Regions from separate parts of the Bradyrhizobium sp. USDA 326 genome, predicted to be linked through region 2. Evidence: predicted binding sites of a transcription regulator. Region 2 holds the regulator's gene; the other holds the start of a gene.
What was found. The regulator PhoB, encoded in region 2, activates phosphate uptake and scavenging genes when phosphate is short. The targets are predictions, from matches to a motif close to TGTCATNNANCTGTCAT.

Region 1: a site for PhoB is predicted at 3,823-3,839, ahead of ABIG06_RS09515 (ExeM/NucH family extracellular endonuclease). Genes of this name have one in related genera too.

Annotation. Positions count from the first base shown of each region.
Region 1 is NZ_JBMGQA010000001.1:1,984,633-1,989,758, reverse strand. Features, by position in the region: gene ABIG06_RS09525 (HlyD family type I secretion periplasmic adaptor subunit) at 350-1,672, opposite strand; gene ABIG06_RS09520 (type I secretion system permease/ATPase) at 1,683-3,461, opposite strand; gene ABIG06_RS09515 (ExeM/NucH family extracellular endonuclease) at 3,963-5,126, shown strand, end outside.
Region 2 is NZ_JBMGQA010000001.1:2,110,454-2,115,579, forward strand. Features, by position in the region: gene ABIG06_RS10140 (aspartate aminotransferase family protein) at 1-81, opposite strand, end outside; gene ABIG06_RS10145 (GcrA family cell cycle regulator) at 540-1,052, shown strand; gene phoB (phosphate regulon transcriptional regulator PhoB) at 1,280-1,987, opposite strand; gene phoU (phosphate signaling complex protein PhoU) at 2,002-2,718, opposite strand; gene pstB (phosphate ABC transporter ATP-binding protein PstB) at 2,730-3,551, opposite strand; gene pstA (phosphate ABC transporter permease PstA) at 3,548-4,393, opposite strand; gene pstC (phosphate ABC transporter permease subunit PstC) at 4,398-5,126, opposite strand, start outside.

The DNA of each region.
Region 1 (5,126 bases), 130 kb from region 2:
AGCGCGCCAACTCCAGAACAGCTGGGTGGCTCCCAATCTTGGGCTGCATCTGGACAGACCGGTAACGGCGAACCGCTTGCTGGATCAGACAGGTATCGGAAGGTCTGTTGAGTGCACTTTAAGAAAAGCTCAACGCGAGCAATTCCAGTCCGCTAGACCCTGCGAGGCGGACCTCAAGGGGGCGAGCCGCAGCTTCGCCGATGGACCAGAGGCAGACTCAGGCAACATCAGCACACCACGCCTGCTCGATTGGTGAGGATCCGAAAGATCAAACGGCTTCGAAAGTCGGAATATCGTGCCGGCGGCAATATGGCCGCATGCTGAACAACGATGGCGATAGGGACTTCGACTACTTCTGCCGCAGCGCACGGGCGAGCTGATCTTCCAGCGGCTTGCGCAGGTAGGCGATCGCCGTCCGCACGCCGTTCTGGATGAAGGCTTCAACCGGCATGCCGGGCACCAAAGCCTTGCCGTCGAGCTTGGCGAGTTCGCTCGCGTCGAGGCTGATGCGGGCGACGTAGTAAGCCGCGCCGGACTGCGGGTCTTTGGTCAGGTCGGCGGCGATCCGCGTCAGCGTGCCGTCGAGCTCGGGGGTCACGGCGGCGTCGAACGCACTGAAGCGGAGCTTGGCGGATTGCCCGACCTTGATCCGGTCGATCATTTGTGGATCGACCCGGGCTTCGACCACAAGCGAATCCTTCGGCACGATCAGCATCAGCTGTTCGCCCGCGGTGATCACGCCACCGACGGTGAAGACCGACTTCTGGTGGATCAGACCGTCTTGCGGCGCGCGCAATACCACGCGATCGAGCTGGTCCATCGCGGCGATGCGGCGTTCGCCGAGATCGGCAAGCTTGGTCTCGACCTCGCGCAGTTCGGTCGCGACCTCGCGGCGCTGGTCCTGAACCAGCTGGATGATCTGCAGTTCGGTTTCGGTGATCCGCCCCTTGGCGCGTGCGATCTCGGCGATCAGCTGGCCTTCCTCGCCGGTCAGGCGGGAGGCCTCGCGCTCGAGCGCAGTGAGGCGCGCATAGGGGACCAGCCGCTTTTCGTACAGCTGGCGGACGCCCTCCAGCTCGGTGTCGATCCAGCGGATCTGTTCGCGCTTCGACGCGATCTGCGCCTCCAGGCCGCGGATCTCGTCCGCGATCTGCGCCTTGCGTTCGCGCAGCTGCGATTGCTGGCCGCTGATCGCCTCGCGCCGCCGGGCGAACAGCGTCGTCTCGCCCTCGATCATCTCCGCGATCGCGCCGATGGCGCTGCGCGCGGTGATCTCGCCGGGCAGCGCCACCGCGTCGCGGCCGTTCTGCTCGGACTGCAGCCGGGCGCGACGCACCCCAAGCTGGTTGAGCTGATTTTCGATCAGCGCAAGGTTGGCGCGCGACAGCGTCTCGTCGAGGCGGACCAGTATGTCGCCGGCCCGAACCTGATCGCCGTCGTTGACGTAGATTCCGGCGACCACGCCGCCGGTCGGGTGCTGAACCCGGCGGACGTTGCTGTCGACCACCACCTGCGCCGGCGCGATCACGGCGCTGGCGAGCGGCGCGGTCATCGCCCAAACGCCGGCGGTGGACACCACGATCGCCAGCGTGCCGATTCCGAGTCCGGTGACGCGCCGGATATCGCGAAACGGATCGCTGCGACGAGTTTCGGGCGTGCGGAGTGCGGTCATATGGAGGTCCTCAACTGGCGGCTGCGGCCGGAACCGAGCGCGCATCGGGCACCGCCTGCAGCGCCGCGCCGCCCGGCGCCGGATGAGCGGCAAGCGATTTGCGCAGCACTTCGTCCTTCGGGCCGAACGCCTGCACCTGGCCGGTCGCCAGCGTCAGCACGAGGTCGACCGCGGCGAGCGCCGCCGGCCGATGCGCAATGATGACGGCAATGCCGCCGCGAGCCCGGATACGCCGGATGGCGTCGGTCAGCGCGGCGTCCCCTTCGGCGTCCAGGCTGGCGTTCGGCTCGTCGAGCACCACCATGAACGGATCCTTGTAGAGCGCGCGCGCCAACGCGATCCGTTGCCGCTGGCCGCCCGACAGGGTGGTGCCGGCTTCGCCGATCCGCATCTCGAACCCCTTCGGCAGCTTCAGGATCATCTCGTAGGCGCCTGCCGCCTTCGCCGCGGCGATCACCGCCGCCTCGTCGATGTCCGCGTCGAAGCGTGCGATGTTTTCCGCTACCGTTCCGTCGAACAATTCGACGTCCTGCGGCAGATAGCCGATCATGCCGCCACGAATTTCTGCCGGCCACTGGTCGAGGGTGGCGCCATCAAGGCGGATCTCGCCGCGTGCGATCGGCCAGATCCCGACCAGCGCCCGCGCCAGCGTCGATTTTCCGGCGGCTGAGGGGCCAATGATTCCGACCGCCTGGCCGGCTTCAAGTGTGAACGAGGCGTTGTGCACGATCGCGGCGGTGCCGCCGGGGGCGGCGATCGTTACCTGCTCGACCGTGAGCCGATGGGCGGCGCGTTCGGGCGCGACGTCGGGATTCGGGGCGTCGCCGTTGCGGAGAGCGGCGCGGAGCCGTTGGCCCGCCTGTCGCGCGCCGAGGAACGGACGCCAGATGGAGATCGCCAGTTCCACCGGCGCGAGCGCGCGGCTGCCCATGATCGACGCGGCGATCATCACGCCGCCGCTGGCCAGCCCTTCGATCACGAGATAGGCGCCGAGGCCGAGCAGCGCCGATTGCAGCATGAAGCGCAGCGCCTTCGACAACGCGCCGAGCGATCCGGCGATATCGGCGTTGCGCTGCTGGGCGGCGACGAGATCGTCGTTGGCGGCGCCGATCCGGTCGATCAACCGCTGCTCCATCCCCAGCGCGGCTACGATTTCGGCGTTGCGCCGACCGGCTTCAAGCTGAACGCCGCGGATTGCGCCGGCACGCGACGCGTCCCGGGTCGGTGCCCGCGTCAGCACCTCGGAGAGCAGCGCGATCCCGAACAGCAGCACCGCGCCCACGACCAGCGTCCAGCCGAGATAAGGATGCAGGAGAAAGCAGCCGGCGAGATACAGCGGCATCCACGGCAAGTCGAACAAGGTCGTCGGGCCGAGCCCGGACAGGAACGATCGGACCGAGTCCAGATCATGGGACAATTGCAGGCCGCGATTTGCGCCGCCGCCGCGCAGCGGCCCGCGCAGGATGTTGCAGACGACCGGTTGCCACAGCGCCGCGTGCAGCGCTGATCCGATTCGGGTCAGAATGCGCTGACGCAACAGATCGAACAGCCCCTGCATCGCATACGCCGCCGCCACCGCGATCGACAGCGCGATCAAGGTCGGAATGCTGTGCGATGGAATGACCCGGTCATATACCTGCAGCATGTAGATCGAGCCGGTGAGCATCAGCAGATTGAGCACCGCCGAGAACAGTCCCACCGTCAGAAAGGCCGTTCTGCAGGAGGCGATCGCGACCGACGCGAGATCGCCGGAAGTGGGAGTCGACGCGGAGGACGTTGTTGCGGTCATGTTACTCAATTCAAAACGACGTCGGACCGTCACGGTCGGACGGTCGGCGTTCGTTAGCGAGGTTCAACGTCAGGCACATGACAAAGCGCGGTGTGCGTAACCGCGGGCCCATGGCAGCGAGGCCGCGACACCCTGCGACGAAACGCCGCTTTGGTTCGAAAGTTCGGCCGCGCAGGCCGGCACTCGAAACCTGGCGTGGTCGCTCCTCGCGGCGAGCTGATCGAGCTTTGGCTCGATAACTCATTGGCGATTGCTGCCGGCCGAGAGGTCGAGCGCGTCGCACGTCGCAAGACGAGTTCGTTGGTTCGCTCGGTCTTCGCCCGACTTTTCGTGTCGCGACTTCACCGGCCCGTTAAGAAGCAGTCACCGATCTGTTGTCGTCGGCGTTCTATCAACGCGCATTAACGATCCGTTAACCATCGGCCGTCTGGACCGCGCCCTTACGCATGCCGTGAGGCGGCGATCCGCGACGTCTTCTCTCGAGCGCTGGAGTGGCGATACATGTCGACGACCCCTCATGTCCTGGCGAATGGCGATTTCCTGCAGGATTGGTCCAATACCGGCCTTATCACGACCAACGATGACTGGTCGGGGGTCGCATCGATCGTCGGCTATCTCGGCAACGATGTCGTTTCGGCCACCGGGGTGGACGCGCGTACGGCGACCGGATCGTCGTCGGGAGATGTCGACGTCGTCGCCAACCAGACCAACACCGCCATCACCAACGGCGGTGTGGCCGAATTCCAGATCGCCAACCCGACGGTGGCGCTGAACGGCTCGAACAGTGCGGATGCTCCCAGCCTCGTGATCCATCTGGACGCCACCGGCCGCAAAGATGTCCGGCTGAGCTTCAACGCACGCGACCTCGACGCCAGCACGGACGACGCCGCGCAGCAGATCAACGTGCAGTACCGGCTCGGGTCGAGCGGGGCGTGGACCAACGTTCCGAGCGGTTACGCCGCCGACGTCACCACCGGCGGTGCCGCGACCCAGGTGACGCCGTTCGATCTGCTGCTGCCTGCCGACGTCGACGGCCGCAACGACATCCAGGTCCGCATTCTCACCACCAACGCCGTCGGCAATGACGAGTGGGTCGGCATCGACGACATCCGCGTCACCAGTTCGTCCGGATCGTCGATCGAAGCTCAGCACGTCGCCTTTGCGCCGGATTCGCTCACGGTGTCGCATGACGAAGGTAACAGCGGTCCGACCGTCTATCAGTTCACGATCGAGCGCACCGGCGGCACCACGGGCGACGTCGCGTTCTCGGGAACGATGGCTTCGGCGCAGACCGATGCGGCCGACTATGTCGGCGGCAAGCCGGTCAGCTTCAGCGGCAGCATCGCGGCGGGAGAGAGCTCTGCGGTCGTGACCGTCACCGTCGCCGGCGACACCGACAATGAGGCGAACGAGAACTTCACGCTGACGTTGCAGGACGTTTCGAATTCGGCGGACGTGACCACCACGATCGGCAGCGCCGCGACGGCGACCGGCGCCATCGTCAACGACGACGTCGGCATTACCAAGATCAGCGCGATTCAGGGCAGCGGTGCCAGCAGCGCCATGGTCGGCCAGACTGTGACCGTCGAAGCCATCGTGGTCGGCGACTTCCAGAACGGCGATGCCGACGCCGGCCGCAATCTCAACGGCTTCTACCTCCAGGAG
Region 2 (5,126 bases):
CCAGCAGCCTTCGCCGCGCTCGAAACCGAGGTCGGCCCTGGCGAAAACGGGGAGCAAATGCGGCGCGGCGCTGTTAGTCATGACGTCACTTGAATGTTGCGGACGGTGTGATGCGTGCATTGCGCAACGCACCATTGACCGGCCCGGAAAACGAAACGTGCCGCCTTTTAAGGGCGGCACGTGGGGCTATCTTATGCTTGGCAAGACGGGTGTCAATGCCGCCTGGAAAGCCTCGCGAAATGCTAAATCCGTAGTCTTGCGGTGCCGATTTTGCGGGATTTTCACCACGGAACATGTGGACGCGAGTCGGCGGACTCTTGCGCGGGAGTCACGCCATATTGTAGCGTTTGGACTGTCAGATACGACATCTCGTGCAGCAGTTCTGATCCCAAGAGTCCTCATGTACCGGCGTAAACGTTCGGGCGTCTTGAGCGCGCCCGGCGAGCCTTAAGGGATTCTGACGGCACGGGTTTTTCAAGGCTTAGGCAATCGCTGCGAAGGCCCCAGGATGGCAGGCGCGCAGCGAGGGAAAGGGTGCAATGACGGTTTTGACCTGGTCCGATGATCGCGTCGAGCAGCTGAAAAAGCTTTGGGAGGCCGGACTTTCGGCCAGCCAGATCGCGGCGGAGCTCGGCAATGTGACCCGCAATGCCGTGATCGGCAAGGTGCACCGGCTCGGCTTGTCCGGCCGCGCCAAGAGCCCTTCATCGGCAGCGCCCCGGCCGCGCAAGGCCCGGCCTGCGCAGCACATGATGCGGGTGACCCGCCCCGTCGCCCGCGGCAACACCGCACTGGCGCAGGCCTTCGAGGTCGAGGTGGAGGCCGAACCCGTCACCTACGACAACGTGGTGCCGATGAGCCAGCGGCTGTCGCTGCTGGAATTGAACGAGGCGACGTGCCACTGGCCGGTCGGCGATCCCTCCAGCCCGGATTTCTTCTTCTGCGGCGGCAAGGCGCTCTCGGGCCTGCCCTACTGCGCCCAGCATTCGCGCGTGGCGTATCAGCCTGCAGCGGATCGGCGGCGCGCACCGGCGAAGCCGGGCACGCGGTGAGTTTGCGGATTTAGCTGACTGCAGCCGTCACACGCTGACGGCTCGGCTTACTCGGTGTCGTCCCCGCGGAGGCGGGGGATCAATAACCACAGGGCGCAGTGATTGCGCGAGATGGTCACTCCGAGTCTTCGCCAAACAAAGCCCTGTGATTATGGATCCCGGGCTCACGCTACGCGCGCCCCGGGGTGACGACCAAGATTGTTGCCGCGGCTCGCTAGTTCAGAGCTTTACGTCTGCTCCGCCTTCGCGAACCGATCGTCCAGCGCATAGCCGGCGCCACGGACGGTGCGGATCGGATCCTGCTCACGGCCGAGATTGAGCAGCTTGCGCAGGCGGCCGATGTGGACGTCGACAGTGCGCTCGTCGATGTAGATGTCGCGGCCCCAGACGCTGTCGAGCAGCTGCTCGCGCGAGAACACGCGGCCGGGATGCTCCAGGAAGAACTCCAGCAGGCGATATTCGGTCGGGCCGAGATCGATCGGCCGGCCCGAGCGCGCCACGCGGCGCTTGTCGCGATCGAGCTCGATGTCGCCGTAGGCGAGCACGGTGGCGAGCCGCTCGGGGCTGGCGCGCCTGAGCAGACCCTTCACGCGCGCGAGCAGCTCCGGCACCGAGAACGGCTTGACGATGTAATCGTCGGCACCGGTCGCAAGTCCCCGCACCCGCTCGCTCTCCTCGCCGCGCGCGGTGAGCATGATGATCGGCAGCTGCTTGGTTTCGGGACGGGTGCGCAGCCGCCGGCATAGCTCGATGCCCGACAGGCCCGGCAGCATCCAGTCGAGCACGATCAGATCGGGAATGTGCTCCTTGAGGCGGGTGTCGGCGTCATCGCCGCGCATCACCGTCTCGACGTCATAGCCGTCGCCTTCGAGGTTGTAGCGGAGAAGCTCGGTGAGAGCTTCCTCGTCCTCAACCACCATGATGCGTGCGCCCATGTTGTCGTCGCTCCTTAGGTATTCGGCACCGTCGTGGCGAAGGTCGTCATGTCGCCCTTCGGCCGCTTGTCGGTGATCGCCTGGCCTTCGATCATGTAGAACACGGTCTCGGCGATGTTGGTGGCGTGGTCACCGATCCGCTCGATGTTCTTGGCACAGAACATCAAATGGATGCAGAACGAGATGTTGCGCGGATCCTCCATCATGTAGGTCAGGAGTTCGCGGAACAGCGAGGTGCAGATGGCGTCGACTTCCTCGTCGCCTTTCCACACCGCCATCGCCGCCGGCAGATCGTGCGCGGCATAGGCGTCCAGCACCGACTTGACCTGCTGCTGCACGAGGTCGGTCATGTGCTCCAGGCCGCGGAACAGTTTCAGCGGATGGAAATCCGTCTCCAGCGCTGCGACGCGCTTGCCCATGTTCTTGGCGAGATCGCCGATGCGCTCGAGATCGGTCGCGACGCGCATGGCGCCGACGATCTCGCGCAGATCAACGGCCATCGGCTGGCGGCGGGCGATGGTGAGCACGGCGCGCTCCTCGATGCGCTTCTGCAGCATGTCGAGCTCGGCGTCGGTGGTGACGACGCGCTGACCGAGCGTGACGTCGCGGCGGATCAGCGCGTCGACGGAATCGACGATCATGCGCTCGGCGATCCCGCCCATCTCGGCGACCAGGCGGGTGAGCTCCTGCAGGTCGGTGTCGAAAGCCTTTGCGGTATGTTCAGAACCCATGTTCCGTCTCCTCAGCCGAACCGGCCGGTGATGTAATCCTGCGTGCGCCGGTCGCTCGGCGACGTGAAGATCTTGCTGGTGTCGTCGAACTCGATCAACTCGCCGAGATACATGAAGGCGGTCTTGTCGGAGACGCGGGCCGCCTGCTGCATGTTGTGGGTGACGATCGCGATCGTGTAGTTCTCCGACAATTCCTGGATCAGTTCCTCGACCTTGGCGGTCGAGATCGGATCGAGTGCCGAGCAGGGCTCGTCGAACAGGATCACCTCGGGCCGCACCGCGACGGTGCGGGCGATGCAGAGGCGCTGCTGCTGTCCGCCGGAGAGCGACAGGCCGGAGGCGTTGAGCTTGTCCTTGACCTCGTTCCACAGCGCGCCGCCGCGCAGCGCCTTTTCGACGCGATCATCCATCTCGGACTTCGAGATCTTCTCGTAGAGGCGGATGCCGAAGGCGATGTTCTCGTAGATCGTCATCGGGAACGGGGTCGGCTTCTGGAACACCATGCCGACCCGGGCGCGCAGCAGATTGAGGTCGAGCTTGGGGTCGAGCATGTTGGTGTGGTCGAGCAACAGCTGGCCGGTGGCGCGCTGGCCCGGGTAGAGGTCGTACATCCGGTTGAAGATACGCAGCAGGGTCGACTTGCCGCAGCCGGACGGGCCGATGAAGGCCGTGACGCGATTGGTGCCGAGCGCCAGATTGATGTTCTTCAGCGCATGGTGCTCACCATAGTAGAAGTTGAGGTTGCGCGCGGTGACCTTGGCAGGCGCCTCGGCCAGCGGCTGCGAGCCGGGATGAACGGTCGGCGCGCTTACGGAAACAGACATTTCACTCATTTTGCGGTCCTCTCGGCACCAAGGATGCGGGCGCCAATGTTCAGGGCAAGCACAGTCAGGGTGATCAGCAGCGCCCCGCTCCAGGCGAGTTGCTTCCAGTAGGCGTAGGGGCTCTGCACGAAGTTGTTGATGGTCACCGGCAGGTTGGCCATGGTCTTGTCCAGGCCGAGGCTGAAGAACTGGTTGGACAGCGCGGTGAACAGCAGCGGCGCGGTCTCGCCGGCGACGCGGGCAGTGGCGAGCAGCACACCGGTGATGAGGCCGGAGCGCGCCGCACGGTAGGCGATACGCTTGATCACCAGCGAGCGCGGCAGGCCGAGTGCGCTGGCGGCTTCACGCAGCGGGTTCGGCACCAGCAGCAGCATGTCCTCCGTGGTGCGCACCACGACCGGGATCACGATCACGGCGAGCGCCAGCGCGCCGGCGATGGCCGAGAAGCCTCGCATCGGCACCACGACCGCGCCGTAGATGAAGAGGCCGATGATGATCGAGGGCGCCGACAAGAGGATGTCGTTGATGAAGCGGATCACCGAGGTCAGCTTGTCGTTGCGGCCGTACTCGGCGAGATAGGTGCCGGCGAACAGGCCGAGCGGCGCGCCAATGCCGACGCCGATCACGGTCATGATCAGCGAGCCGACGATGGCGTTGCGCAGGCCGCCCTCGGTCGATCCGGGCGGCGGCGTGTCTGCGGTGAAGACCTGAAGGTTGAGCCCGGCCAGACCGTTGTAGAGCAGCGTGATCAGGATCAGCGCGAGCCAGGTGACGCCGAAGGCGGCGGCGGCGATGCAGAGCCCGCGGATGACGATGTCCCAGCGGCGGCGGCGTAAATAGATCGGGTTCATGGCTTCACTTCCCCGCCTTTGTTTCCAGGCGCATCAGCATCAGCCGCGCGGCTGCGAGCACGAAGAACGTCAGCACGAACAGGAGCAGGCCGAGCAGAATCAGGCCGGACTGGTGCAGACCGTCGCTCTCGGCGAACTCGGATGCGATCGCCGCCGAGATCGTGGTGCCCGGGGCGAAAATCGATGAAGAGATGCGGAACGAATTGCCGATGATGAAGGTCACCGCCATGGTCTCGCCGAGCGCGCGGCCCAGCGCCAGCATGACGCCGCCGATGATGCCGACGCGGGTGTAGGGGATCACCACGCTGCGCACGACCTCCCACGTGGTGCAGCCGACACCGTAGGCGGCTTCCTTCAGCACCGGCGGCACCGTCTTGAACACGTCGACCGAGATCGAGGTGATGAAGGGCAGCACCATGATGGCGAGGATCAGCGCGGCATTGAACAGGCTGAGATAGGACGGGGGACCTGCGAAGATTGCGCCGAGCACGGGCACGCCCTCGAACACCCGGATCATGAAGGGCTGGAAGGTGTTGGCCAGGAACGGGGCCAGCACGAAGAAGCCCCACATGCCGTAGATGATCGAGGGAATGCCGGCGAGCAGCTCGACCGCCATGCCGATCGGGCGGCGCAGCCATTGCGGACAGAGCTCGGTGAGGAAGATCGCAATCCCGAGTCCCACGGGAATGGCGATCAGCATCGCGATGAACGAAGTGACGAGCGTGCCGTACAT